Regions from separate parts of the Cytobacillus dafuensis genome, predicted to be linked through region 2. Evidence: a T-box and tRNA genes for the amino acid it is inferred to sense, from the RefSeq annotation. Region 2 holds a T-box; the other holds one or more tRNA genes.
The links. The T-box of region 2 lies ahead of glyQ (glycine--tRNA ligase subunit alpha). A T-box ahead of a tRNA ligase gene usually reads a tRNA of that ligase, here a tRNA-Gly.

Region 1 (14,863 bases), 1.6 Mb from region 2:
AAGCCGAGCGTCTAATGCACGGAAAAACATCCGACATTTATCATGATGGAAAAACGATTTTTCAAGGCATGCCTAACCCATTTCCAGCAACGAGATATCATTCCTTAATTGTCAAAAAGGAAACTCTTCCACCATGCCTGGAAGTGTCCGCCTGGACGGATGAGGGAGAAATAATGGCTATTCGTCATAAAGAGCTTCCTATAGAGGGAGTGCAATTTCATCCAGAATCGATCATGACGAAAGCAGGCAAGGAATTGCTGAGAAACTTTCTTCACTTTTATCGCGGATAGGAGGGAGAAATGTGTTTTTATATATGAATGGCGAACTCGTTCGGAAGGAAGAGGCGTCTATTTCTCCATTTGATCATGGATTCCTATACGGTATGGGCTTGTTTGAAACATTCAGAACCTATAATGGTCATCCGTTTTTATTAGATGACCATTTGGAGCGACTGAATAACAGCTTGGAGGTTTTAAATATAAAGGCTCTGTATTCAAGGGAAGAAATCCTTGCTTCAATCCATCTTTTATTGAAAGAGAATCAATTAACAGACGCCTATATTCGGTTGAATGTATCAGCTGGTATGGGTGAAATCGGATTGCAAACAGAACCTTATACACAACCGAACTTGATAATGTTTACAAAGCCACTTCCGCAAAGAAATCCCTTTTTGGAAAAAGAAGCGATTATTCTGAAGCTAAAGCGCAATACACCAGAGGGGCTAGAGAGGTTAAAATCTCACCATTATTTAAATAATATTTTAGCGAAGAGAGAAATGGGAGATTCACATGAATGTGAAGGCATCTTTCTTACAGATGAAGATTTTTTAGCAGAAGGAGTTGTATCCAATCTATTTTGGATTAAGGACAAAATCCTGTTTACTCCTACAGTTGAAACTGGAATCCTAAATGGTATTACAAGACAATTTGTATTAAAGCTTGCTGGCAAATATGGAATGACGATTAAAGAGGGATTTTTCACCCTCGATCAAGTCATGAAGGCAGAAGAGATCTTTGTCACGAACTCGATTCAAGAGATTGTCCCAATTGCTTTGTTTAATGGGAAAAAGATGCCTGGCATTATGGGGAAAAAAATAATAGAGCTACAACAGCTTTATGATCAATTTTCAAAGGTTTTATGGAGCAGAAAAGAGCTGTAAAGGAGTTATGTTGTAATGAATGTGATCAAATGTGGGCCTTATTCATTGGATTATGAAAGTAAGACGTTGATTATGGGGATTTTAAATGCAACCCCTGATTCTTTTTCTGATGGAGGAAGGTTTAATCATATCGATAGAGCCGTTGAGCGGGCGTTGCAAATGGTTAAAGATGGGGCTGATATCATTGATATTGGCGGAGAATCCACCCGGCCAGGCTTCGATGCTGTTCCATTAGAGGAGGAGTTAGAAAGGGTGATCCCTGTCATAGCGGCCATCTCTAAAGAAGTAAATGCTCCTATATCGATAGATACTTATAAAGCGGAAGTAGCTAGACAAGCCATTAAGGCTGGCGCCCATATTATTAACGACATTTGGGGCGCGAAAGCTGATCCAGATATGGCATCAGTTGCTGCAGAGCTACAGGTTCCTATTATTTTAATGCATAATCGAAAGAATCAAGATTATACTGTTTTCTATCGAGATGCCGTAAACGATTTATATGAGAGTATCACGCTAGTGAAAAACGCTGGTGTGAAAGATGAAAATATTATTCTAGATCCAGGCATTGGTTTTGCGAAGGATTTAGACTTGAATCTTGAAATGATGAGACATTTGGACAAGCTTGTTTCGATTGGCTATCCAGTTTTATTAGGGACATCTCGGAAATCAATGATCGGAAGTGTTCTAGATTTGCCTGTCCATGAGCGGATGGAAGGGACAGGTGCGACCGTTTGTTACGGAATCCAAAAAGGGTGTCAAATCATTCGGATTCATGATGTGAAGGAAATGAAGCGGATGGCTACAATGATGGATGCACTTATGGGGAAAGGGATATAACATTTATGGATCGAATTATAATAAATAAAATGGCGTTTTATGGCTATCACGGTGTTTTTCCAGAGGAAACCCGGCTTGGTCAACGATTTATAGTAGATTTGACTGTGGAGACAGATTTGAAAAAGGCTGGAGAGTCAGATCATCTCGAGGATTCAATTAATTATGGTGAGCTATATCAAGTTTGTAAAGATGTTGTTGAAGGGAAACCTTTGAAACTCATAGAAGCTGTGGCTGAAAAGATTGCCGGGGAAATGTTAGACCGATTTCATGCTATTTCCCAAGTGACAGTGAGGATGATTAAGCCTGATCCCCCAATTCCTGGCCATTATGAATCAGTAGCCGTTGAAATTACAAGGGGTAGGTAAATATGAATAATGACGCTTATATTGCTTTAGGTTCTAATATTGGCAACCGGTTTGAAAATATTAAAGCAGCCATTACAAGTATTGAGGCTGCTCCAAAAATAAAAGTGGTAAAAACCTCCTCCATCTATGAAACAGACCCGGTAGGATATGAAGAGCAGGATCAATTTTTAAATATGGTGATTCAAGTGAGAACAGACTTAACGTCGACTGAATTACTTGATGTTTGCTTAGAAATTGAAAAAAAACTTGGGAGAAAAAGGGACATTCGATGGGGACCTAGGACAATAGACCTTGACATTTTGTTGTATAATCAAGAAAATATTAATTCAGAGAAGTTAATAGTTCCTCATCCTCGGATGCATGAAAGGGCTTTTGTCATCATTCCTCTATTAGAGATTCAGTCTGGCACCAAAATTCCGACGATGGAAACTCCTCTTCAAACAGTTTTAGAGGATATACCAGATAGAGAGGGAGTACGAATATGGAAGCAGAAAAATGGGGAAGACGTATTCGCGCTTTTCGAAAATTAAAAGGCTATACACAGGAAAGCTTTGCAAGGCAGTTAGGTGTATCTGTTTCAATCCTTGGAGAAATTGAAAGGGGAAATCGGATGCCAGCTCTAGATTTTTTAGAACGAATTGTACGCTTGCTAAATATTACTATTGAAGATCTGACTCCACCGGAGGAAAATGAGTAATAGATTTATTTTTTGGCTAATAAGAAAGTTTAAGTTTATTAACTACTAAAGTAAAGTGTGTGTTTAATCATTTATCTGCTAATAAAAGGAGGGTCCACATGTTCAAAATTGGTGACATTGAATTAAAAAACCGTGTTGTTCTTGCTCCAATGGCAGGGGTATGTAACTCGGCGTTTCGTCTCACTGTCAAAGAGTTTGGCGCCGGACTTGTATGTGCAGAAATGGTCAGCGACAAAGGGATTGTGATCAAAAACGAGAAAACGATGAACATGCTTTATATAGATGAAAGAGAAAAGCCGCTAAGCTTGCAAATTTTTGGCGGTGAAAAAGAGACGTTAGTTGAAGCCGCTCAATTTGTTGATAAAAACTCAAATGCTGATATTATCGATATTAATATGGGCTGCCCTGTTCCGAAAATCACGAAATGTGATGCAGGAGCTAAATGGTTGCTCGATCCAGATAAAATCTATGAAATGGTTTCTGCCGTAACGGCTGCTGTTGACAAGCCTGTAACAGTTAAAATGCGTATGGGCTGGGATGAGGACCATATTTATGCTGTCCGAAATGCTCAAGCTGTTGAGAGTGCAGGAGGAAAAGCTGTTTCCTTACATGGACGTACCCGCGTACAAATGTATGAGGGAAAAGCAAATTGGGACATCATCCGCGAAGTTAAGCAAAATATTAACATTCCTTTAATAGGAAACGGTGATGTCATGACGTCTCAAGATGCGAAGCGTATGCTTGAAGAAACTGGCTGTGACGGCGTTATGATCGGCCGAGCTGCATTAGGAAATCCGTGGATGATTTATCGTACTGTGAAGTATCTTGAAACAGGCGAATTAATGGATGAGCCAAGTGTTCGCGAAAAAATTGATGTATGTATCCTTCATCTTGACCGATTAATCGCGCTAAAAAATGAATATATTGCAGTTCGTGAAATGCGAAAGCATGCAGCTTGGTACTTGAAGGGTATTCGCGGAAACGCGAAGGTACGCAATGCTGTTAATGAATGCAACACAAGAGAAGATCTTGTCACTTTATTAACTGCACTTGTAATTGAGGCTGAAGAGAAAGAACAAAGCCAAATGCAAGTTGGATAAAGTGATCCTTTGGAGATTCGGACACACAGGGTGTGCTATTTCAGATTTTGATAGTAGATAATCTTTTGTAATATCTTCCATCCTATGTTCCTATGTTGATTGTTAATCTGCGATAAAGTTTGACATAGCCTTATTCTTTATCTATAATACTTTTCATATAAAGAGAACTGCCAGTGGACATGCTGGCAGTTTTTATTCTATTTATAAACATTAATGATGTCTATGCAGTCCACTTTGTGTAAAATAAGTATGGGAATCTTTAATATCGCAGTTTTACACTTTACATAAAAAGATCTACAAATTGGAGATGATACAAGTGAGTCAGAGCCATGAAGAATTAAATGACCAAATTATTGTCAGAAGGGAAAAAATGAATAGCCTGCGTGAAAAAGGGCTAGATCCGTTTGGAAAACGTTTTGAACGTTCCCATCAGTCAAAAGAGTTAATTGAACAATACGGAGAGTTTGAAAAAGAAGACTTAGAACAGAAAAATGTTTCAGTAACAGTTGCTGGCCGTATTATGACTAAGCGCGGAAAAGGAAAAGCTGGATTTGCTCATATTCAAGATTTAACAGGACAAATTCAACTATATGTTCGTAAAGATGCTGTAGGTGATGAAAAGTATGAGATTTTCGACAGTGCGGATCTTGGCGATTTAGTTGGCGTGTCTGGTACACTTTTCAAAACACAAGTAGGAGAACTTTCTATTAAAGTTCAGGGATTCGAACTATTAACAAAGTCACTACGTCCGCTTCCTGATAAGTTTCATGGGCTTAAGGATGTTGAACAGCGGTACCGTCAGCGTTATTTAGATTTAATTATGAGCGAAGAAAGTAAAAATACTTTTGTAACTCGTAGCCGTATTATTCAATCTATGCGCCGTTATCTAGATAGTCTAGGATATCTAGAGGTAGAAACACCAATGATGCATTCAATTGCAGGAGGTGCATCTGCGCGTCCATTTATCACGCACCACAATGCCCTTGATATGGAGCTTTATATGCGTATTGCTATTGAGCTGCATTTAAAACGATTAATTGTTGGTGGATTAGAAAAGGTTTATGAAATTGGCCGTGTATTCCGCAATGAAGGGGTTTCTACTCGTCACAATCCTGAATTCACAATGATTGAATTATATGAAGCGTATGCTGATTATCGTGATATCATGAGCTTAACTGAAAACTTAATTGCACATATCGCTCAAGAGGTCCATGGAACAACGAAGATCCAATATGGTGAACATGAAGTAGATCTAACACCTGAATGGAAAAGACTTCATATGGTAGATGCGATTAAGGAATATACTGGTGTAGACTTCTGGAAAGAGATGACGACCGAGGAAGCTAGAAGTTTAGCAAAAGAACATGGTGTTGAAATTACTGAGCATATGCTCTATGGACATATTGTTAATGAATTCTTTGAGCAAAAGGTCGAGGAGAAATTGATTCAGCCGACATTTATTTTTGGGCATCCTGTTGAAATCTCTCCTCTTGCGAAGAAAAATGACGAAGATCCTCGTTTTACAGATCGTTTTGAGCTGTTTATTGTCGCTCGTGAGCATGCTAATGCATTTACAGAATTAAATGATCCTATTGATCAAAGAGAGCGCTTTGAGGCACAGCTAAAAGAACGTGAACAAGGTAATGATGAGGCACATATGATGGATGATGACTTTATTGAAGCGTTAGAGTATGGTATGCCTCCAACTGGAGGACTTGGAATAGGAATAGATCGATTAGTTATGTTATTAACGAATTCTCCTTCTATTAGGGATGTACTTCTATTCCCATTAATGCGCCATCGTTAAATTTCCTTAAAAGGCAAGGTACTATTGTACCTTGCCTTTATATATGAGTGTATGATGGAATAGTGTCAAAGTATGAAGCAGTCATTCTATTAAAAGCAAAAAATCTTATAAACTTCCGTCATTAAAATAGATTCTATTTTCTGGTTGTGCAGAGTGGAATAATTCGAATATTTTTTCTTTGTTTTTTATCTAAAAAACATATTGCATACAAGTGTTAATGGTGATATATTAGTATCTGTTGCTGCAAAGATAGCAACTTTGAAATAAAAAAAGTTCAAAAAAGTTGTTGACTCAACTTAACGAATCTGGTAATATTAAAAAGTCGTCTTAAACGACAGAAACACTTGAATTTGTTCTTTGAAAACTGAACGAACAAAAACGTCAACGTTAATTCAAAGTCTTTTTATAAGACATTTTTAAGAGCTAATCTTACTCTTTATTGGAGAGTTTGATCCTGGCTCAGGACGAACGCTGGCGGCGTGCCTAATACATGCAAGTCGAGCGGACTTGTGAGAGCTTGCTCTCGCAAGTTAGCGGCGGACGGGTGAGTAACACGTGGGCAACCTGCCTGTAAGACTGGGATAACTTCGGGAAACCGGAGCTAATACCGGATAATTCTTTCCTACACATGTAGGAAAGCTGAAAGATGGCTTCGGCTATCACTTACAGATGGGCCCGCGGCGCATTAGCTAGTTGGTGAGGTAACGGCTCACCAAGGCAACGATGCGTAGCCGACCTGAGAGGGTGATCGGCCACACTGGGACTGAGACACGGCCCAGACTCCTACGGGAGGCAGCAGTAGGGAATCTTCCGCAATGGACGAAAGTCTGACGGAGCAACGCCGCGTGAGTGATGAAGGTTTTCGGATCGTAAAACTCTGTTGTTAGGGAAGAACAAGTACCGTTCGAATAGGGCGGTACCTTGACGGTACCTAACCAGAAAGCCACGGCTAACTACGTGCCAGCAGCCGCGGTAATACGTAGGTGGCAAGCGTTGTCCGGAATTATTGGGCGTAAAGCGCGCGCAGGTGGTTCCTTAAGTCTGATGTGAAAGCCCACGGCTCAACCGTGGAGGGTCATTGGAAACTGGGGAACTTGAGTGCAGAAGAGGAAAGTGGAATTCCACGTGTAGCGGTGAAATGCGTAGAGATGTGGAGGAACACCAGTGGCGAAGGCGACTTTCTGGTCTGTAACTGACACTGAGGCGCGAAAGCGTGGGGAGCGAACAGGATTAGATACCCTGGTAGTCCACGCCGTAAACGATGAGTGCTAAGTGTTAGGGGGTTTCCGCCCCTTAGTGCTGCAGCTAACGCATTAAGCACTCCGCCTGGGGAGTACGGCCGCAAGGCTGAAACTCAAAGGAATTGACGGGGGCCCGCACAAGCGGTGGAGCATGTGGTTTAATTCGAAGCAACGCGAAGAACCTTACCAGGTCTTGACATCCTCTGCCAACCCTAGAGATAGGGCGTTCCCCTTCGGGGGACAGAGTGACAGGTGGTGCATGGTTGTCGTCAGCTCGTGTCGTGAGATGTTGGGTTAAGTCCCGCAACGAGCGCAACCCTTGATCTTAGTTGCCAGCATTCAGTTGGGCACTCTAAGGTGACTGCCGGTGACAAACCGGAGGAAGGTGGGGATGACGTCAAATCATCATGCCCCTTATGACCTGGGCTACACACGTGCTACAATGGATGGTACAAAGGGCTGCGAGACCGCGAGGTTAAGCGAATCCCATAAAACCATTCTCAGTTCGGATTGCAGGCTGCAACTCGCCTGCATGAAGCCGGAATCGCTAGTAATCGCGGATCAGCATGCCGCGGTGAATACGTTCCCGGGCCTTGTACACACCGCCCGTCACACCACGAGAGTTTGTAACACCCGAAGTCGGTGGGGTAACCGTAAGGAGCCAGCCGCCTAAGGTGGGACAGATGATTGGGGTGAAGTCGTAACAAGGTAGCCGTATCGGAAGGTGCGGCTGGATCACCTCCTTTCTAAGGATATATAGAAGTATTTCATACTTCTTAAATAAGACGTTTCTTGTTCGTTCAGTTTTGAGAGAATAATCTCTCAAAACTTTTGTTCTTTGAAAACTAGATAATGAAATGAAGAAGAATAACCGAGTAATCGCCATTTTAGTTTTCTCTCTTATTTATTCATTGAGTAAGAGTACAAACCATGAGGACAACGTTAATCGTTGACCGAAGTAGGTTAAGTTAGAAAGGGCGCACGGTGAATGCCTAGGCACTAGGAGCCGATGAAGGACGGGACTAACACCGATATGCTTCGGGGAGCTGTAAGTAAGCTTTGATCCGGAGATTTCCGAATGGGGGAACCCCCTATCCGTAATGGGATAGGATCTTTACCTGAATACATAGGGTATTGAAGGCAGACCCGGGGAACTGAAACATCTAAGTACCCGGAGGAAGAGAAAGCAAACGCGATTCCCTGAGTAGCGGCGAGCGAAACGGGATTAGCCCAAACCAAGAGGCTTGCCTCTTGGGGTTGTAGGACACTCTACACGGAGTTACAAAGGAACGAGGTAAATGAACAGGTCTGGAAAGGCCGGCCATAGAAGGTAAAAGCCCTGTAGTTGAAACTTCGTTCCCTCCAGAGTGGATCCTGAGTACGGCGGGACACGTGAAATCCCGTCGGAAGCAGGGAGGACCATCTCCCAAGGCTAAATACTCCCTAGTGACCGATAGTGAACCAGTACCGTGAGGGAAAGGTGAAAAGCACCCCGGAAGGGGAGTGAAAGAGATCCTGAAACCGTGTGCCTACAAGTAGTCAGAGCCCATTAACGGGTGATGGCGTGCCTTTTGTAGAATGAACCGGCGAGTTACGATTACATGCGAGGTTAAGTTGAAGAGACGGAGCCGCAGCGAAAGCGAGTCTGAATAGGGCGAATGAGTATGTGGTCGTAGACCCGAAACCAGGTGACCTACCCATGTCCAGGTTGAAGTCCAGGTAACACTGGATGGAGGACCGAACCCACGCACGTTGAAAAGTGCGGGGATGAGGTGTGGGTAGCGGAGAAATTCCAATCGAACTTGGAGATAGCTGGTTCTCTCCGAAATAGCTTTAGGGCTAGCCTCATGTAGTAAGAGTCTTGGAGGTAGAGCACTGTTTGGACTAGGGGCCCTCATCGGGTTACCGAATTCAGACAAACTCCGAATGCCAAAGACTTATCCATGGGAGTCAGACTGCGAGTGATAAGATCCGTAGTCAAGAGGGAAACAGCCCAGACCACCAGCTAAGGTCCCAAAGTATACGTTAAGTGGAAAAGGATGTGGAGTTGCTTAGACAACCAGGATGTTGGCTTAGAAGCAGCCACCATTTAAAGAGTGCGTAATAGCTCACTGGTCGAGTGACTCTGCGCCGAAAATGTACCGGGGCTAAACGTATCACCGAAGCTGTGGATTGACATCTACGATGTCAGTGGTAGGAGAGCGTTCTAAGGGCGTTGAAGCTAGACCGTAAGGACTGGTGGAGCGCTTAGAAGTGAGAATGCCGGTATGAGTAGCGAAAGATGGGTGAGAATCCCATCCACCGAATGCCTAAGGTTTCCTGAGGAAGGCTCGTCCGCTCAGGGTTAGTCGGGACCTAAGCCGAGGCTGAAAAGCGTAGGCGATGGACAACAGGTTGATATTCCTGTACCACCTCTTTACCGTTTGAGCAATGGGGGGACGCAGGAGGATAGGGTAAGCGCGCTGCTGGAATAGCGCGTCCAAGCAGTTAGGCTGCAAGCGAGGCAAATCCCGCTTGCATAAAGGCTGAGCTGTGACGGCGAGGGAAATAAAGTACCGAAGTTCCTGAATCCACACTGCCAAGAAAAGCCTCTAGCGAGGGAAAAGGTGCCCGTACCGCAAACCGACACAGGTAGGCGAGGAGAGAATCCTAAGGTGAGCGAGAGAACTCTCGTTAAGGAACTCGGCAAAATCACCCCGTAACTTCGGGAGAAGGGGTGCTCATTTGGGTGAATAGCCCGGATGAGCCGCAGTGAATAGGCCCAGGCGACTGTTTAGCAAAAACACAGGTCTCTGCGAAGCCGTAAGGCGAAGTATAGGGGCTGACGCCTGCCCGGTGCTGGAAGGTTAAGAGGAGGGGTTAGCGCAAGCGAAGCTCTGAATTGAAGCCCCAGTAAACGGCGGCCGTAACTATAACGGTCCTAAGGTAGCGAAATTCCTTGTCGGGTAAGTTCCGACCCGCACGAAAGGCGTAACGATCTGGGCACTGTCTCAACGAGAGACTCGGTGAAATTATAGTACCTGTGAAGATGCAGGTTACCCGCGACAGGACGGAAAGACCCCGTGGAGCTTTACTGTAGCCTGATATTGAATTTCGGTACAGCTTGTACAGGATAGGTAGGAGCCTTGGAAGCCGGAGCGCTAGCTTCGGTGGAGGCATCGGTGGGATACTACCCTGGCTGTATTGAAATTCTAACCCGCACCCCTGATCGGGGTGGGAGACAGTGTCAGGTGGGCAGTTTGACTGGGGCGGTCGCCTCCTAAAAAGTAACGGAGGCGCCCAAAGGTTCCCTCAGAATGGTTGGAAATCATTCGAAGAGTGTAAAGGCATAAGGGAGCTTGACTGCGAGACCTACAAGTCGAGCAGGGACGAAAGTCGGGCTTAGTGATCCGGTGGTTCCGCATGGAAGGGCCATCGCTCAACGGATAAAAGCTACCCCGGGGATAACAGGCTTATCTCCCCCAAGAGTCCACATCGACGGGGAGGTTTGGCACCTCGATGTCGGCTCATCGCATCCTGGGGCTGTAGTCGGTCCCAAGGGTTGGGCTGTTCGCCCATTAAAGCGGTACGCGAGCTGGGTTCAGAACGTCGTGAGACAGTTCGGTCCCTATCCGTCGTGGGCGCAGGAAATTTGAGAGGAGCTGTCCTTAGTACGAGAGGACCGGGATGGACGCACCGCTGGTGTACCAGTTGTTCTGCCAAGAGCATCGCTGGGTAGCTATGTGCGGAAGGGATAAGTGCTGAAAGCATCTAAGCATGAAGCCCCCCTCGAGATGAGATTTCCCATAGCGTCAAGCTAGTAAGACCCCTGAAAGATGATCAGGTTGATAGGTTTGAGGTGGAAGCGTGGTGACACGTGGAGCTGACAAATACTAATCGGTCGAGGACTTAACCAAATTGATTACTCGAATTCTTCTTCAACATTATCTAGTTTTGAGGGAACAAAACCTCAATTTCATACAGTCTAGTGGCGATAGCGAGAAGGTCACACCCGTTCCCATCCCGAACACGGAAGTTAAGCTTCTCAGCGCCGATGGTAGTTAGGGGCTGTCCCCTTGTGAGAGTAGGACGTCGCTAGGCATATTATGGAGGATTAGCTCAGCTGGGAGAGCACCTGCCTTACAAGCAGGGGGTCGGCGGTTCGATCCCGTCATCCTCCACCATATTTATAATGCCGGCCTAGCTCAATTGGTAGAGCAACTGACTTGTAATCAGTAGGTTGGGGGTTCAAGTCCTCTGGCCGGCACTCTTGAGCAATCATTTTATTACGAGCCATTAGCTCAGTCGGTAGAGCATCTGACTTTTAATCAGAGGGTCGAAGGTTCGAGTCCTTCATGGCTCACCATTTAAATAATGCGGGTGTGGCGGAATTGGCAGACGCACCAGACTTAGGATCTGGCGCCGCAAGGCGTGGGGGTTCGACTCCCTTCACCCGCACCATTTATAATATGCGGAAGTAGTTCAGTGGTAGAACACCACCTTGCCAAGGTGGGGGTCGCGGGTTCGAATCCCGTCTTCCGCTCCAAAAGTGCCGGGGTGGCGGAACTGGCAGACGCACAGGACTTAAAATCCTGCGGTAGGTGACTACCGTACCGGTTCGATTCCGGTCCTCGGCACCATTATTATTATATATGCGCCCGTAGCTCAATTGGATAGAGCGTCTGACTACGGATCAGAAGGTTATGGGTTCGACTCCTTTCGGGCGCGCCATAATAATATTCAGAAATTAGACCCTGAATAAATAATTTTATGCTGTACTTCATAGTTGGCTTTTAACAATACGGGAAGTAGCTCAGCTTGGTAGAGCACTTGGTTTGGGACCAAGGGGTCGCAGGTTCGAATCCTGTCTTCCCGACCATTTTAAAATACGGGGCCTTAGCTCAGCTGGGAGAGCGCCTGCCTTGCACGCAGGAGGTCAGCGGTTCGATCCCGCTAGGCTCCACCATAAAAAGTTTTTGAAAAAGTTGTTGACTCAACTTAGTGAATCTGGTATTATTAAAAAGTCGTCTAAAACGACAAAACATTTGAAGTTGTTCTTTGAAAACTGAACGAACAAAAACGTCAACGTTTTCTAAGTCTTTTTATAAGACATTTTTAAGAGCTAATCTTACTCTTTATTGGAGAGTTTGATCCTGGCTCAGGACGAACGCTGGCGGCGTGCCTAATACATGCAAGTCGAGCGGACTTGTGAGAGCTTGCTCTCGCAAGTTAGCGGCGGACGGGTGAGTAACACGTGGGCAACCTGCCTGTAAGACTGGGATAACTTCGGGAAACCGGAGCTAATACCGGATAATTCTTTTCTACACATGTAGGAAAGCTGAAAGATGGCTTCGGCTATCACTTACAGATGGGCCCGCGGCGCATTAGCTAGTTGGTGAGGTAACGGCTCACCAAGGCAACGATGCGTAGCCGACCTGAGAGGGTGATCGGCCACACTGGGACTGAGACACGGCCCAGACTCCTACGGGAGGCAGCAGTAGGGAATCTTCCGCAATGGACGAAAGTCTGACGGAGCAACGCCGCGTGAGTGATGAAGGTTTTCGGATCGTAAAACTCTGTTGTTAGGGAAGAACAAGTACCGTTCGAATAGGGCGGTACCTTGACGGTACCTAACCAGAAAGCCACGGCTAACTACGTGCCAGCAGCCGCGGTAATACGTAGGTGGCAAGCGTTGTCCGGAATTATTGGGCGTAAAGCGCGCGCAGGTGGTTCCTTAAGTCTGATGTGAAAGCCCACGGCTCAACCGTGGAGGGTCATTGGAAACTGGGGAACTTGAGTGCAGAAGAGGAAAGTGGAATTCCACGTGTAGCGGTGAAATGCGTAGAGATGTGGAGGAACACCAGTGGCGAAGGCGACTTTCTGGTCTGTAACTGACACTGAGGCGCGAAAGCGTGGGGAGCGAACAGGATTAGATACCCTGGTAGTCCACGCCGTAAACGATGAGTGCTAAGTGTTAGGGGGTTTCCGCCCCTTAGTGCTGCAGCTAACGCATTAAGCACTCCGCCTGGGGAGTACGGCCGCAAGGCTGAAACTCAAAGGAATTGACGGGGGCCCGCACAAGCGGTGGAGCATGTGGTTTAATTCGAAGCAACGCGAAGAACCTTACCAGGTCTTGACATCCTCTGCCAACCCTAGAGATAGGGCGTTCCCCTTCGGGGGACAGAGTGACAGGTGGTGCATGGTTGTCGTCAGCTCGTGTCGTGAGATGTTGGGTTAAGTCCCGCAACGAGCGCAACCCTTGATCTTAGTTGCCAGCATTCAGTTGGGCACTCTAAGGTGACTGCCGGTGACAAACCGGAGGAAGGTGGGGATGACGTCAAATCATCATGCCCCTTATGACCTGGGCTACACACGTGCTACAATGGATGGTACAAAGGGCTGCGAGACCGCGAGGTTAAGCGAATCCCATAAAACCATTCTCAGTTCGGATTGCAGGCTGCAACTCGCCTGCATGAAGCCGGAATCGCTAGTAATCGCGGATCAGCATGCCGCGGTGAATACGTTCCCGGGCCTTGTACACACCGCCCGTCACACCACGAGAGTTTGTAACACCCGAAGTCGGTGGGGTAACCGTAAGGAGCCAGCCGCCTAAGGTGGGACAGATGATTGGGGTGAAGTCGTAACAAGGTAGCCGTATCGGAAGGTGCGGCTGGATCACCTCCTTTCTAAGGATATATAGAAGTATTTCATACTTCTTAAATAAGACGTTTCTTGTTCGTTCAGTTTTGAGAGAATAATCTCTCAAAACTTTTGTTCTTTGAAAACTAGATAATGAAATGAAGAAGAATAACCGAGTAATCGCCATTTTAGTTTTCTCTCTTATTTATTCATTGAGTAAGAGTACAAACCATGAGGACAACGTTAATCGTTGACCGAAGTAGGTTAAGTTAGAAAGGGCGCACGGTGAATGCCTAGGCACTAGGAGCCGATGAAGGACGGGACTAACACCGATATGCTTCGGGGAGCTGTAAGTAAGCTTTGATCCGGAGATTTCCGAATGGGGGAACCCCCTATCCGTAATGGGATAGGATCTTTACCTGAATACATAGGGTATTGAAGGCAGACCCGGGGAACTGAAACATCTAAGTACCCGGAGGAAGAGAAAGCAAACGCGATTCCCTGAGTAGCGGCGAGCGAAACGGGATTAGCCCAAACCAAGAGGCTTGCCTCTTGGGGTTGTAGGACACTCTACACGGAGTTACAAAGGAACGAGGTAAATGAACAGGTCTGGAAAGGCCGGCCATAGAAGGTAAAAGCCCTGTAGTTGAAACTTCGTTCCCTCCAGAGTGGATCCTGAGTACGGCGGGACACGTGAAATCCCGTCGGAAGCAGGGAGGACCATCTCCCAAGGCTAAATACTCCCTAGTGACCGATAGTGAACCAGTACCGTGAGGGAAAGGTGAAAAGCACCCCGGAAGGGGAGTGAAAGAGATCCTGAAACCGTGTGCCTACAAGTAGTCAGAGCCCATTAACGGGTGATGGCGTGCCTTTTGTAGAATGAACCGGCGAGTTACGATTACATGCGAGGTTAAGTTGAAGAGACGGAGCCGCAGCGAAAGCGAGTCTGAATAGGGCGAATGAGTATGTGGTCGTAGACCCGAAACCAGGTGACCTACCCATGTCCAGGTTGAAGTCCAGGTAACACTGGATGGAGGAC
Region 2 (14,863 bases):
TAGAAAAGCGAAAGCACTTAATAAAAACCGTCGGTAATACCGTCGGTTTTCTTTAGGTTTTGTCTCTTATAAATCTATTGATGTAGAGAAGTTTCAATAGAAGGATGCATCTTGATTGAAAAACTGTTATCATTTTACATAATTATAGTGTTAATGAACCAAAAACGATGATAGGAGGGAGAACATTGGACAAGCTTCAGCAATACTTGACAAAAATGAAAAAGTTATTGGAATTAACTTTTTTTAGAATCCTTTTATTTATTTTACTTGGAATCATTATGTTTCTTTCTATGTTCAGTAATGTAAAACCGGAAAAATTAGACTTAGATTTGTTCGTAGTTGCTGAACAAACAATCAGATCCCCTATCACCATTGAGGATAAGGCGAGTACAGAAAAAAGAAAGAAAGAAGCGGCAGATCAAGTTCAAGATATATATGTTGTAAAAAAAGAAATAGCGCAAAATCGGGTTGATCTAATCACCTCCATTTTTGATTCTGCAATAGAAGTGAAGGATGAGATTAAAGAGGATTTAGAGGAACAGCAAAAGGCTGAAGAACAATCGGGAGAGGTTGAAAACGGATCATTTAATATCCAAGAACCGTCACCATCAGATAAATTAGCACGAATGAAAGAAAAACTTACTGAGGATATTACAAAGGAAATATCGGATCAATCTTTGCTTGCATTATTACAGGCTTCTAAAGGTGAACTTTCAATTGCAAAAGATATGACAGTGACAGCCATAAATAATGTTATGAGCAAGAGAATCCCAGCAGATGGTGTAGAGAATGCAAAAAAAAGCCTAGAGGAAGAATTGAAATTTACCAGTCTGAATTCAAACTTGAAGTCGGCAGCTATTGAACTGGGAAGGTATGCCGTTTATCAAAATGAATTTTATGACCCGACTGCAACTGAAGAGGCGCGCCAGCAGGCTGTTGAAAGTGTTGAGCCTGTTAAGATTCTTCAAGGACAAATCATTGTTGAGGAGCAGCAATTAATCACTAGGGATATATATAGGCAATTAAAGCTGATCGGAATGTTGGATAACAACAATTCGATACAACCTTTTGCAGGACTTGCAATCATTACTCTTGTAATCCTAGGAGCTTTATATTTTTATTTTAATGATATGCAGTCTGAGTTAAAGCAAAACTATTTACTGCTGTTTAGTTTAATTTTTACTTTATCCATATTAATAATGAAAGGGATAAGCTTTTTTCCTGAGTTTAAATATTCAGAGATTAGCTATATTTTCCCAGCAGCAATGGGATCGATCTTAATTAGAATACTAATTAATGAGCGAATGGCAGTTATTTTTACAATCATAATGTCCATATGCGGAAGTATAATCTTTAACGAAGGTGTTACAGGCACTTTTAATGTTTCTTCAAGCATTTACATCATTTGCAGCGGACTTGCTGGTATTATTTTTTTAACAAAGCAAAATCATCGGTCAAAAATATTACAAGCAGGTATGTTTGTAGCTGTGGTTAATGTTATAGTTATTTTTTCACTCGTTTTTTTAAGGAATGGACAATATGATGGAATAGAATATGGATTTTATTTTATCATTGGGGTTATTTCAGGCATTTTGTCAGCAGTCTTAGCAATAGGCTTGCTTCCGTTTTTTGAAGCGGGTTTTGGTATTCTTTCCACAATGAGATTAATTGAATTGACTAGCCCAAATCATCCGCTGCTAAGAAAAATTCTAACAGAAGCACCTGGAACGTATCATCATAGTGTCATGGTAGCCAATTTATCAGAATCAGCATGTGAAGCAATTGGAGCAAATGGGTTATTAGCAAGAGTCGGTTGCTATTATCATGATATTGGAAAAACAAAACGGCCACAATTCTTTATAGAGAATCAAATGAATATTGAAAATCCGCATGATAGACTTCCGCCTCAAACTAGCAAAAATATTATCATTGCCCATGCTACGGATGGGGCTGAAATGCTTCGGAAGCATAAAATGCCTAAGGAGATTGTCGATATTGCTGAGCAACATCATGGAACAACACTACTTAAATATTTTTATCATAAGGCGAAGCAAAGTGGGCTTGAAGTTCGAGAAGAAGATTATCGATATCCGGGACCGAAAGCACAAACGAAAGAATCAGCCATAATTGGAATTGCTGATAGTGTTGAGGCTGCGGTTCGTTCAATGTCTCACCCAACTCCAGATCAAATAGATGATCTCGTAAGGAATATCATTGCTGATCGTCTTCAAGATGGACAGCTTAATGAATGTGATTTAACCTTAAAAGAATTAGTAATAGTAGAGAATTCTTTTTGTGAAACTTTAAATGGTATTTTCCATTCACGAATAGAGTATCCAGAAATGACAAAACAGAAGGTGAAACAGGCATGAGTTTAAATATTGACTTTTTGGATGAAACAAATGAGTTATCTGCGGAGCAAATTTCTTATATAAGTGAACTTCTTAATTTTGCTGCAAAATATGAGTATATTGAGGAAGATAGTGAGGTTTCACTAACTTTTGTGAGTAATGAAAAAATTAGAGAAATTAATAAAGAGTACCGAAATAAAGACAGTGTTACTGATGTCATTTCTTTTGCGATGGAGGAAATGGGTGAAGGTGAGATCGAGCTTATAGGCGTTGATATGCCGCGCGTACTTGGCGATATTATCATATCGGTTGCAAGAGCACGGGGGCAGGCTGAAGAATACGGACATTCTAATATGCGGGAGTTAGGTTTTTTAGCCGTTCACGGTTTTCTTCATCTTCTTGGATATGATCACGAAACAGCTGATGAAGAAAAGGAAATGTTTACCCGCCAAAAGGATATTTTAAATGAATTCGGACTCCAGCGTTAAGAAAAATCGATTACTTAAATCTTTTGGATTTGCCTTAACCGGCATCAAAGAAGCTGTCATGTGTGAAAGGAACCTTAGAATTCATCTTTTCTTTTCAGTAATCGTAATATGTATGGGAATATGGTTATCTATTTCTGTAAGCGAGTGGCTAATTATTGTATTGGCTATTGGAGGAATGCTTTCACTTGAAATTCTCAATTCTGCTATTGAAAGAGTTGTTGACCTTGTCACTACGGATTTTCACCCTTTAGCAAAAACAGCAAAGGATATGGCTGCAGGTGCTGTACTTATTTTTGCGATAATGTCAGTGATCATTGGGTTAATTATTTTTTTGCCGAAAATTATTGATCTTTTTCATTAGTTAGGACTGCCCTAAAGTAGGGCAGTTTTTTTACTCATTTGAATTTGCTCCATAATTTTTGGTAAAATGGGTTGGCATCATTTATAAACAAAATATATTTTTAGAAAATTCAATTTTCTATATTACGATTTTGCTACAAACGATGATTTTGAAGTCAATATGAGGTAAAATAAAAGAAGTACCCCCTTCTTACAGGAAAGGAAGACCATTTGTGCAAATTGAAAAATTAATTGAAGAAGCGAAAATAGCAAGGGAAAAAGCATACGTACCCTATTCAAAATTCAAAGTAGGTGCGGCTCTCTTAACAGAAGATGGAAAAGTGTATCATGGATGTAATATTGAAAACGCGGCATATAGCATGTGTAATTGTGCTGAACGTACGGCAATTTTTAAAGCATATTCTGAAGGAGATAAGAAATACACAGCAATGGCAGTTGTAGCTGATACAGAGCGACCATGTTCTCCTTGTGGTGCCTGCAGACAGGTTATTGCGGAATTATGTCCGAAAGATATGAAGGTTATTCTAACGAATCTTAAAGGTGATATTCAAGAAATCACGATAGAAGAATTGCTGCCAGGAGCTTTTTCACCGGAGGATTTGCATGAATAATACAGCACAAGAACATAAATCTGGGTTTATTTCAATCATCGGAAGACCAAATGTTGGAAAATCTACGTTTTTAAATCGAGTAATCGGGCAGAAAATTGCAATTATGAGTGATAAACCTCAAACGACAAGGAATAAAGTTCAAGGTGTTTTAACAACAAATGATGCTCAATTTATCTTTATTGATACCCCTGGTATTCACAAGCCTAAGCATAAACTAGGTGATTTCATGATGAAGGTCGCCCAGAATACATTGAAAGAAGTAGATGTTGTTCTGTTCATGGTTAATGCTGAAGAAGGCTATGGACGTGGGGAAGAATTTATTCTAGAAAAGTTCCAGTCCATTCGAACACCAATATTCCTTGTTATTAATAAAATAGACCAAGTTCATCCAGATGAACTGCTTACAATTATTGAATCCTACAAAGAAAAATATAATTTTAGTGAAATTATCCCTATTTCTGCCCTTGAAGGAAATAATGTTGAAACATTATTAGAGCAGATTAAAAAATATATTCCAGAAGGGCCACAATACTATCCAGCTGATCAAGTAACAGATCACCCTGAAAGATTTATCGTATCAGAATTAATAAGAGAAAAAGCCCTGCATCTAACAAGGGAAGAAATTCCTCATTCCCTTGCGGTATTGATTGATAAAATGGAGCGCCGTGATGATAAAGATGTAGTTCATGTAATGGCTACCATTATTGTCGAGCGAGATTCTCAAAAAGGGATCGTTATAGGTAAGCAAGGAAAAATGCTAAAGGAAATTGGCCAGAGGGCACGAATCGATATTGAAAATCTACTCGGATCTAAAGTGTTTTTAGAGCTATGGGTAAAAGTTCAGAAAGATTGGCGCAACAAGATGTCACAACTTAGAGATTTCGGTTTTCGTGAAGATGAGTATTAGAAAAGCGTAATGGCATCGGAAAGTTAATCTTTCCCTTTTTGGGGGATTGACCAAAACGTCCAGCCTTAACTAAGTTATTACCGGAAGTCAAGAATTATGCATAATGAAGATTAACAATATTTTTCTCTTATGAAATTTGAAAGACAGGCTATGATATATGGTAAGGATTTGGGATTTAGAATATTGCGTTGAATAACTGAAAGGTGGGGTTTTCGATGATGGATTTTACCTGGAGAGTGTTTTCGCAGACAGGTAATATAGACACATATCTTCTCTTTAAAGAGCTAGAAAAGGAAACTCAAGATATACCCGGAAATCAGGACGCAGAACTAGCAGAAGTTGACTTTCCCATCTCATAGATTGTCTTAATATAGGGATGGTGGATATGGTGCTTGAAAAATGTGAAGGCATCATTATTAGAGCAACAAATTATGGTGAGACTAATAAAATTGTCACTCTTTATACCCGAGAATGGGGAAAGGTTGGTGTGATGGCGCGCGGTGCAAAAAAGCCGAACAGTCGACTTGCAGCCGTCACCCAGCTTTTTACATACGGCTATTTTTTAATTCAGAGAGGTAACGGCTTAGGAACATTGCAACAGGGAGAAATGATTTCATCCATGCGATCGATCCGAGAAGATATTTTTCTTACAGCCTATGCAAGCTATATTGTTGATCTAACTGATAAAGGTACTGATGATAGGAAACCCAATCCTTATTTATTTGAATTAGTTCACCAAATATTAAATTTAATTAATGAGGGGTATGATGCCGAAATTCTTGTAAACATTTTTGAAATGAAAATGTTAAACACATTTGGCCTTTATCCCGTACTGAATCAATGCTCCATATGCGGCAGTACAGACGGACATTATTCTTTTTCTATTCGTGAAGGAGGACTCCTTTGCCATCGTTGCTTAGAAAAAGATCCTTATCACTTCAAAATTTCCTCTGCTACTGTGAAGCTCTTAAGGCTTTTTTACTTTTTTGATTTATCACGTCTTGGAAATATCTCTGTTAAGGCAGAAACAAAGGCTGAGTTAAAAAGAGTGATAACTGCTTATTATGATGAATATTCAGGCCTAAATTTAAAAACGAAAAAATTCCTCAATCAAATGGCTAAGTTTGGGGATATGATTTAATAGGGGAAAAAAATCTTTTTTTTTAAAGGCTCTTTTCGCATATATTGTTGCTTTTGCTTTCAAATTTCGCCCGTTGATTTCCGCTGCGGTCACTTGCTTTCCGCGGGGAGAGACGTGAGCCTCCTCGGCGCTTGCGCCTGTGGGGTCTCACGCTTCCCTCCATTCCCGCAGGAGTCAAGTGCCCTCCGCTCCAATCAACTCAGATAGTTAAATAAAAATTGCATTTAAAACAACAACCTTTACGAAAACAGCCTTTTTAAAAGATAAAGTTTAACTTTTCTCGAATTAGTGAAATGTCTAGCTCCAGCGCCTACCCCCGACGTACAAGGACGTACTAGTATCGACAATGCGACAGGACGTCGCGTTTTAGATCATAAGCCAGTCCGCCAAGAAGGTTAAAGAGAAACCTTCCTGTTGGCCTGTCTTATGCTTGTCGGGGGTGAGCACAAAGGAATGCTCCTGCGAGTTCTCATCGCAGGAACAATTGCCTTTGATTGTTCCGAAGGCGCTTGCGCATTTCTTCTTGACATTTATTTTTGTTTCGTCTAAGATTCAAATTATTAAATCTAATAGTTGCATGGATGGAGAAGAGTACTTAACTCTCTTAATTAAAGCGAACCTAGGACAGTGTAAGCTAGGGAATTAAATGTTAAGGAAGGCGCTCTTGAGCAACATGTTAATAAGGTGGCTGCTATTTCAGATTGCAGCAAATAGGGTGGAACCGCGGGTTAACTCTCGTCCCTATGCTTCATGCATAGGGACGGGAGTTTTTTGTTTTTAGTAAAAAAAATCTAATAAGAGGTGTGCTGTATGAATATTCAAAACATGATATTAACTTTACAAAAGCACTGGTCTGATTACGGTTGTATATTAATGCAGGCCTATGATGTGGAAAAAGGAGCGGGAACGATGAGCCCTTATTCGTTTCTGCGGGCAATAGGGCCAGAGCCATGGAATGTGGCATATGTGGAACCGTCCCGTCGTCCCGCGGATGGCCGTTACGGTGAGAACCCCAATCGTCTTTATCAGCATCATCAATTTCAAGTGATTATGAAGCCATCACCGGATAATATTCAAGAAATGTATTTAGACTCTTTACGAGCACTTGGTATTAATCCGTTAGAGCATGATATTCGTTTTGTTGAGGACAACTGGGAAAATCCATCACTAGGCTGTGCAGGACTAGGATGGGAAGTATGGCTAGACGGGATGGAAATTACTCAGTTTACTTATTTCCAGCAAGTTGGAGGCATCGAGTGTAAGCCTGTGTCAGTTGAAATTACTTATGGAATTGAGCGTCTTGCCTCGTACATTCAGGAAAAAGAAAATGTCTTTGATCTTGAATGGACAAATGGTTTTACGGTAAGAGATATATTCCTGCAGCCAGAATACGAGCATTCAAAATATACATTTGAAACATCCGATCAAGAAATGTTATTTAATCTCTTTAATATTTACGAGAAAGAAGCACATCGCCAAATGGAGGAAGGACTAGTCCATCCTGCTTATGACTATGTATTGAAATGCTCTCATGTATTTAACCTTTTAGATGCAAGAGGGGCTATATCAGTAACAGAAAGAACAGGATATATTGGTCGCTGTCGAAACCTTGCGAGAAAGATTGCAAAGACCTTTTATGAAGAACGTGAAAAATTAGGATTCCCGATTTTACAGTCAAAGGAGGAAATGGACCGTGACTAAAAGAGAGCTCCTTTTAGAAATTGGCTTAGAAGAAATGCCCGCAAGATTTGTAACGAATTCAATGGATCAGCTTTCAGACAAAATCCAAGCTTGGATGATGGAAAAGAAAATTTCATTTGAGAATATTAAAGCTTTCTCCTCTCCACGTCGTTTAGCGGTACTAGTAGAGGGAGTGGTTGAAGCTCAAGAAGACATTCATGAAGAAGCAAAAGGTCCAGCTAGAAAAATAGCTGTCGATGAAAACGGGGAATGGACAAAAGCAGCAATAGGATTCTGCCGTGGTCAAGGAGCTAGCGTTGAAGATATCTTTTTTAAAGAGATTAATGGTATTGAGTATGTTCATGTGAAAAAATTTATTAAAGGGCAAGAAACGAAATCTTTATTGCCTGAATTACAACAAATTATTACAAGCTTGACATTCCCAAAAAATATGAAATGGGCAGATAAGGATCTTCGCTTTATACGTCCTATCAAATGGTTGTTAGCTTTATATGGCAGTGAGGTTATGCCATTTTCAATTACAACGGTGGAAACCGCTAATTGGACGCTTGGACATCGTTTCCTTGGAAGCAAAATTGAAATAAATGAGCCAAAGGACTATGAAAAAGCTCTTCTTGGACAATATGTTATTGTTAACCCAGAAGAAAGAAAGAATGCTATTCGATCCCAGTTGGTTAAAATCGAAGAAGAAAACAATTGGGTTATTCCAATTGATGAGGAGTTACTAGAAGAGGTTACAAATCTTGTTGAATATCCAACTGCTCTATTCGGCCGTTTTGAAGAAGAATTCTTAGTACTTCCTGAAGAAGTTCTTATTACATCAATGAAAGAGCATCAACGCTATTTTCCTGTAAAATCACACGATGGCAAGCTTTTACCCTTCTTTGTTACTGTACGAAATGGAGGACATGAACATTTAGAAAAAGTAGCAAAAGGAAATGAAAAGGTATTAAGAGCAAGACTATCAGATGCTGATTTCTTTTATAAAGAAGATCAAAAAACGGAAATAGAATCTTCACTTGCTAAGTTAAAAACGATCGTCTACCATGAAGAAATTGGGACTTTAGCTGAGAAAGTTAACCGTGTTCGGAAGCTAACGAATGAAATGGCTGAAAAACTTGATTTTAGCATAGAAGATAAAACTGTTGCTGACAGAGCTGCCGAGATTTCAAAATTCGATCTTGTTACTAATATGGTATATGAGTTCCCTGAATTACAAGGCTATATGGGAGAAAAATATGCTCTGCAAAAAGGTGAAAAGGAAGCAGTAGCTAAGGCGATCAACGAACATTATATGCCAAGGAATGCGGATGATCATACTCCTAGCAGTCATGTAGGAGCGGCGCTATCAATTGCGGAGAAAATGGATACAATTGCATCCTGTTTCGCAATTGGCATTATACCAAGCGGTTCCCAAGACCCTTATGCACTAAGACGTCAAGCAACAGGAATTGTCCAAACACTTTTAAATAAAGACTGGGAAATTGAATTAGAATGGCTTATTGGATCTGCATTAATACAAATTGAAGAAGCTGGTATCACCAAAAAATCTAAAGATGAGATTGCAAAAGAAATTGTTGCATTCTTTAAGCTTAGAATAAAGCATATTCTTCAAGAAAAACGAGTGAGATATGATTTAATTGAAGCTGTATTGGGTAATGAAATTGGATCTTTACCATCACTAGTAAAAAGAGCAGAAGTTCTTGAAGCAAGGAAGAATGATGACGGCTTTAAAGAAAATATGGAAGCATTAAGCCGTGTTTTAAATATTTCATCTAAAGCAGAGATTGCAGGAGAGATTAATAGAGATTTATTTGAAAATGAATACGAAAAAAATCTTTATAATAAATACGTGCATATAAGCGAAAAGATGGAAGAGAAAATTTCAGAAAGCGTTTCATATGAACAGCTCATTTCTCTAAAACAAGAAATTGATGAATACTTTGATCATACAATGGTTATGGCTGACAATAAAGAAGTTCGTGAAAATAGGTTAAACCAGATGGTTATGCTCGCACACATTATTAGGAAATTTGCAAATGTTAACGAGATTATTGTGAAGTGAGCTTAATTTTTGCTTAAACTATATAAAAAAAGTATTATTATCATGAGCCTGTCTTAAAATTGACAGGCTCATTTATATACAGTAAATCTTTTCATTTATTTTAAATAGTATATAATAAATCTATAATAGTATGTCATTTTTCGCTTGCGCTTTTCTATTAAGGTGGTGAGGACGATCGAATTAAATAAAAGGCAGGAAACAATACTAGAGATTGTAAAAGAGAACGGTCCTATTACTGGTGAAAATATTGCGGAAAGATTGAATTTAACGCGAGCTACTCTAAGACCAGATTTGGCCATTCTTACAATGGCTGGATATTTAGATGCTAGACCACGAGTGGGGTATTTTTACACGGGAAAATCAGGCACACAGCTCCTTACAGAGAATCTAAATAAACTGTACGTAAAAAATTATCAATCTATACCCGTAGTTGTACATGAGAATGTATCTGTTTATGATGCGATTTGTACGATGTTTTTAGAGGATGTAGGGACATTATTCGTTGTTGATCAAGCAACATTACTTGTTGGGGTTCTATCAAGGAAAGATCTATTGCGTGCGAGCATTGGTAAACAAGAATTGACGAACATACCAGTAAATATTATTATGACGAGGATGCCTAATATCACGATGTGTGAAAAAGAGGACTTAGTAATTGACGTCGCGAAAAAGCTGATCGAGAAACAAATTGATGCTTTGCCAATTGTGAAAAAAACGGAAAAAGGTTTTGAAGTGATTGGCAGGATTACAAAAACAAATCTAACAAAGGCATTTCTTGCCCTTGCAGAAGATAATTAAGTAAATGAACAGAGGAGATGGTATTAAGGAATGACAAATAAGCCAATCATCTATGTAGTATCTGACTCTGTAGGGGAGACAGCAGAACTTGTTACTAAAGCAGCAGTGAGTCAATTTAATGGCAATGGAGTTACGATAAAACGTTTTCCATACGTAGAAGACAAAATGCATATTGACGAAGTTATTTCATTGGCGAAATTAGATCAAGGTATGATTGTTTATACACTTGTTAAGCCAGACATACGTCAATATATCAATGAAAAGGCTTTAAAAGAAGGAATATATGCTTTTGATATTATCGGTCCGTTAATGGATCAAATCCAGCATTTATACGGAAAAACCCCTCTTTTTGAACCTGGCTTGGTTAGAAAGCTTGATGAGGATTATTTCAAAAAAATCGAAGCGATTGAATTTGCAGTAAAATATGATGATGGACGCGACCCAAGGGGGATACTAAAGGCGGATATAGTGCTTGTCGGTGTATCAAGAACATCAAAAACCCCACTTTCACAATATCTGGCACATAAAAGGCTTAAAGTTGCGAACGTTCCTTTAGTACCAGAGGTAGATCCTCCAGAAGAATTATATCTTGTTCGTCCTGAAAAATGCTTTGGATTAAAAATTAGCCCTGAGAAGCTAAATAATATTCGCAGGGAACGTCTAATTTCTTTAGGATTAAGCGACAATGCCAGCTACGCAAATATTGAGAGAATTAAAGAAGAAATCAAATATTTCGAAAGCATTGTAAATAAAATAAATTGTCCTGTCATTGATGTTACAAATAAAGCAGTGGAAGAAACAGCCAACTTAATATTAAATCAATATCACAAAAGCTTTCCGAAAAGCTAGCACATAATTTGAATTATGTGCATTTTTCTTTTTGGGGGAAATAGTATCAGAAGTTTCAGAATTCTTCCTTTTGTTAAAGAAAAATGATTGTATAACGATAAAAAATGATAAAAACAATAGATATTCAAATTATTTTATACTATAATAAAAAATTGTGATAAAAATGTTATAGATTAGGTTTAGAGTTCAGTATGAACGAATAAACTATTTATTGTGAGAAGTCAAGGGCACGACCTGAAAAAAATTCGACATAAACCCCCTTCTAACATAGTACAGCTTTTTAGTGTTTATACACTAAAGTCAAAAGTTGTTTTTAGAAAGAAGGAATATGTGGAGTGATGTAGAATTATTAGAACATTAGGCAATCCTAAAATTTTATTGATGCAGAATCATGTCCTGTAAAGGAGAATATTGTCGAAATAAACAATAAGAATTCTGTAGAAGTAATATTCATTGCCTCCTATGCCCTATGAAAAATGATTTAATTGTGGCTAAGTGGAAATTTGTTGACTCAAGAAAAGAGAAAGTTGATTTATTTATTATGAATCATGCATTACCTTCCGATATTGTTATTACGCAAGATATTGGATTAGCATCTACACTTTTACTCAAAGGAGTTTATGTCCTTTCTCCGAAGGGGATTTTATACGAGGAAAAGGAAAATCACACCGCACTTGATATGCGATATTTATCTTCAAAGGCGCGGCGAAGGGGGATATATGGCAAAGGTCCAAAGCCTTACAGTCGGGAAGATCGTTTAAGGTTTGTGAAGGAATTGACCAAGATTTTGTCGAAATTTGAAGGAAAACGCTGACTTTTATAGAAATACTATTTGAAAAGCTTTCTGAGTGTCTAGCTACAGCGCCTACCCCCGACGTACAGGACGTGCTAGTGTTGACAATGCGACAGGACGTCGCGTTTTTGTCGACCTCGAGGTCACAAGCCAATCCTCCCAGAAAGGTAAAGAACACCTTTCCGTGAGGCTCGTCTTGTGCTTGTCGGGGGTGGGCAAGGCGCTTACGCTTTTCTAATTATTGGAGTTGTTTCCATGGCAGAGCGCATCGCCGAGGAGAAAGTGAATGAAATTCGGCAAGCTGTCGATATTGTTGATATTATTAGCGACTATGTACAATTAAAAAAGCAAGGACGAAATTATTTTGGTCTATGCCCTTTTCATGGAGAGAACACACCGTCTTTTTCTGTTTCACCAGATAAGCAGATCTATCACTGTTTTGGCTGTGGTGCAGGTGGAAATGCTTTCTCATTTTTAATGGATCTTGAAGGATATTCATTCCAAGAAGCTGCTGTCAAACTAGCTCAAAAAGGTAATATAAAGCTTGATAACCTTACCCCAATAGCAGCACAAAAGCAAGTTTCTCCAGATATTCAACACATGCTTGATGCTCATGAAGTATTACGTAAATTTTACCATCATCTTCTTGTAAATACAAAAGATGGCGAGCATGCATTAGAATATTTGCTTGGAAGAGGATTTACAATGGAATCCATTGAAAAATTTCAAATCGGTTATTCTCTACAATCATGGGATTTTGTTTTCAAGTTTTTAACAAAAAGGAAATTCCCTTTAGAAATTATTGAAAAAGCAGGTTTGATCATAAGACGTGAAAAAGATGGCAGTTATTTTGATCGCTTTCGTAATCGAATTATGTTTCCTATTTTTGATCGAAGTGGTAATACGATTGCCTTTTCAGGAAGATCACTAGGGGACGACGAGCCCAAATATTTAAACAGTCCTGAGACGCCAATCTTTAATAAAAGTAAAATTTTATACAATTTTCATTTAGCAAGACCTCAAATAAAAAAATTTCAGCATGCAGTACTTTTTGAAGGCTTTGCTGATGTAATATCTGCAGATCTTGCTGGAGTTGAAAACGGTGTTGGCACAATGGGAACTTCTTTAACGGAAGATCATGTTTCCGTATTAAAGCGGAATGTGCAGTCAGTCACCATTTGCTATGATTCAGACAATGCTGGAATTGAAGCAGCTTTTAGAGCTGCAAGTATGCTATCACATGCAGACTGCTCTGTAAGAATAGCAGTAATGCCTGATGGACTAGATCCCGATGATTACATTAAAAAATTTGGTCCAGAAAGGTTCCGCCATGAGGTGATTGATGCAAGTGTCACACTAATGGCTTTTAAGTTATTATACTATCGCAGGGGAAAAAAACTGCAACATGAAGGAGATCGGCTTTCTTATATCGAAGAAGTATTAACGGAAATTAGCAAGCTGGATAAAGCAGTTGAAAAAGACTTTTATTTGCGACAGCTAGCAGACGAGTTTTCGCTTTCGTTAGATGCTCTTAAAGAGCAAGAGAAACAAATTTATCTTTCAGACAGACGGAAGAATAAAGGGGAAAGTGGAAAAGCGGCAAATAAAAAGCTCCTTCTAACGAAACAAACAAAGCAGCTTAATCCTGCTTTTTATACAGCTGAAAGAAGGCTTATTGCACATATGCTACAAAACAGCGATATTGCTTTTAAAGTGCAAGATTTGCTACAGGGTAACACTTTTAATATTGATGAACATCAAGCAATTATTACTTACTTATTAGGTTATTATGAAAATGGGCATTCACCTGATCCGAGTGCTTTTATCAATTATATTAATGATGAAAAGCTTAAACGGGTTGTTGCTGATATTGAAATGATGAGTATAAACGAAGAAATTAGCGAGCAAGAATTAAGTGATTATCTTAAACAGGTGTTTAATTATCCAAAAATGTTAAAGATAAAAGAAAAAATGATTGAACAGAAGGAAGCGGAACGGCGAAGTGATTTTGCGGAGGCAGCCTTAATCGCAATGGAAATAATTCAATTGCGCAAGTCTCTATAGATAGTTAATTATGTAAGGATTGTCGTGACTTTGGAAGGAGGGGGCCATATGGCTGAAAAATCAGCTCGATCAAAAGAAGTTGATTCAGAATTGACCCTAGATCAAGTAAAAGAACAAATAACTGAAGCTGGGAAAAAGACAGGTGTTTTAGCCTATGATGATATTGCAGAAAAATTGTCTCATTTTGAATTAGATTCTCATCAAATGGATGAGTTTTATGAATTCCTTGGGGATCAAGGTGTTGAGCTTATTGGTGACAATGATGAAGATGCTGACCCGAATGTACAGGAATTAGCAAAAGGTGAAGAAGAATTTGATTTAAACGATTTAAGTGTACCACCGGGAGTAAAAATAAATGACCCTGTACGCATGTATTTAAAAGAAATAGGCCGTGTTGATCTTCTTTCCGCAGAAGAAGAGATTTCTCTTGCGGAACGTATTGAAGATGGTGACGAAGAAGCGAAAAGACGCCTTGCAGAAGCAAACCTTCGTTTAGTCGTCAGTATTGCCAAAAGATATGTAGGTCGAGGTATGCTTTTCCTAGATTTAATTCAGGAAGGGAATATGGGACTAATAAAAGCAGTTGAAAAATTTGATTACAGAAAAGGCTTTAAATTTAGTACCTATGCTACATGGTGGATCCGACAGGCTATTACAAGAGCTATAGCTGACCAAGCAAGAACGATAAGAATCCCGGTTCATATGGTAGAAACAATTAATAAATTGATTCGAGTT

Region 1: it has a tRNA-Gly gene. The T-box ahead of glyQ (glycine--tRNA ligase subunit alpha) is inferred to sense a tRNA for this amino acid. The anticodon was not compared.

Annotation. Positions count from the first base shown of each region.
Region 1 is NZ_CP042593.1:85,972-100,834, forward strand. Features, by position in the region: gene pabA (aminodeoxychorismate/anthranilate synthase component II) at 1-290, shown strand, start outside; gene pabC (aminodeoxychorismate lyase) at 302-1,159, shown strand; gene folP (dihydropteroate synthase) at 1,175-1,996, shown strand; gene folB (dihydroneopterin aldolase) at 2,002-2,361, shown strand; gene folK (2-amino-4-hydroxy-6-hydroxymethyldihydropteridine diphosphokinase) at 2,364-2,891, shown strand; gene FSZ17_RS00445 (helix-turn-helix domain-containing protein) at 2,843-3,058, shown strand; gene dusB (tRNA dihydrouridine synthase DusB) at 3,157-4,158, shown strand; gene lysS (lysine--tRNA ligase) at 4,466-5,965, shown strand; rRNA gene FSZ17_RS00460 (16S ribosomal RNA) at 6,402-7,952, shown strand; rRNA gene FSZ17_RS00465 (23S ribosomal RNA) at 8,168-11,102, shown strand; rRNA gene rrf (5S ribosomal RNA) at 11,170-11,286, shown strand; tRNA gene FSZ17_RS00475 (tRNA-Val) at 11,294-11,369, shown strand; tRNA gene FSZ17_RS00480 (tRNA-Thr) at 11,380-11,452, shown strand; tRNA gene FSZ17_RS00485 (tRNA-Lys) at 11,476-11,551, shown strand; tRNA gene FSZ17_RS00490 (tRNA-Leu) at 11,562-11,646, shown strand; tRNA gene FSZ17_RS00495 (tRNA-Gly) at 11,657-11,731, shown strand; tRNA gene FSZ17_RS00500 (tRNA-Leu) at 11,737-11,825, shown strand; tRNA gene FSZ17_RS00505 (tRNA-Arg) at 11,840-11,916, shown strand; tRNA gene FSZ17_RS00510 (tRNA-Pro) at 11,988-12,064, shown strand; tRNA gene FSZ17_RS00515 (tRNA-Ala) at 12,076-12,151, shown strand; rRNA gene FSZ17_RS00520 (16S ribosomal RNA) at 12,321-13,871, shown strand; rRNA gene FSZ17_RS00525 (23S ribosomal RNA) at 14,087-14,863, shown strand, end outside.
Region 2 is NZ_CP042593.1:3,391,008-3,405,870, reverse strand. Features, by position in the region: gene FSZ17_RS16290 (PhoH family protein) at 1-3, shown strand, start outside; gene FSZ17_RS16285 (HD family phosphohydrolase) at 186-2,372, shown strand; gene ybeY (rRNA maturation RNase YbeY) at 2,369-2,839, shown strand; gene FSZ17_RS16275 (diacylglycerol kinase family protein) at 2,817-3,200, shown strand; gene FSZ17_RS16270 (cytidine deaminase) at 3,412-3,810, shown strand; gene era (GTPase Era) at 3,803-4,717, shown strand; gene FSZ17_RS16260 (YqzL family protein) at 4,933-5,076, shown strand; gene recO (DNA repair protein RecO) at 5,106-5,858, shown strand; T-box leader at 6,428-6,604, shown strand; gene glyQ (glycine--tRNA ligase subunit alpha) at 6,669-7,559, shown strand; gene glyS (glycine--tRNA ligase subunit beta) at 7,552-9,624, shown strand; gene FSZ17_RS16240 (transcriptional regulator CcpN) at 9,787-10,422, shown strand; gene FSZ17_RS16235 (pyruvate, water dikinase regulatory protein) at 10,453-11,271, shown strand; gene FSZ17_RS16230 (DUF188 domain-containing protein) at 11,759-12,085, shown strand; gene dnaG (DNA primase) at 12,320-14,128, shown strand; gene rpoD (RNA polymerase sigma factor RpoD) at 14,177-14,863, shown strand, end outside.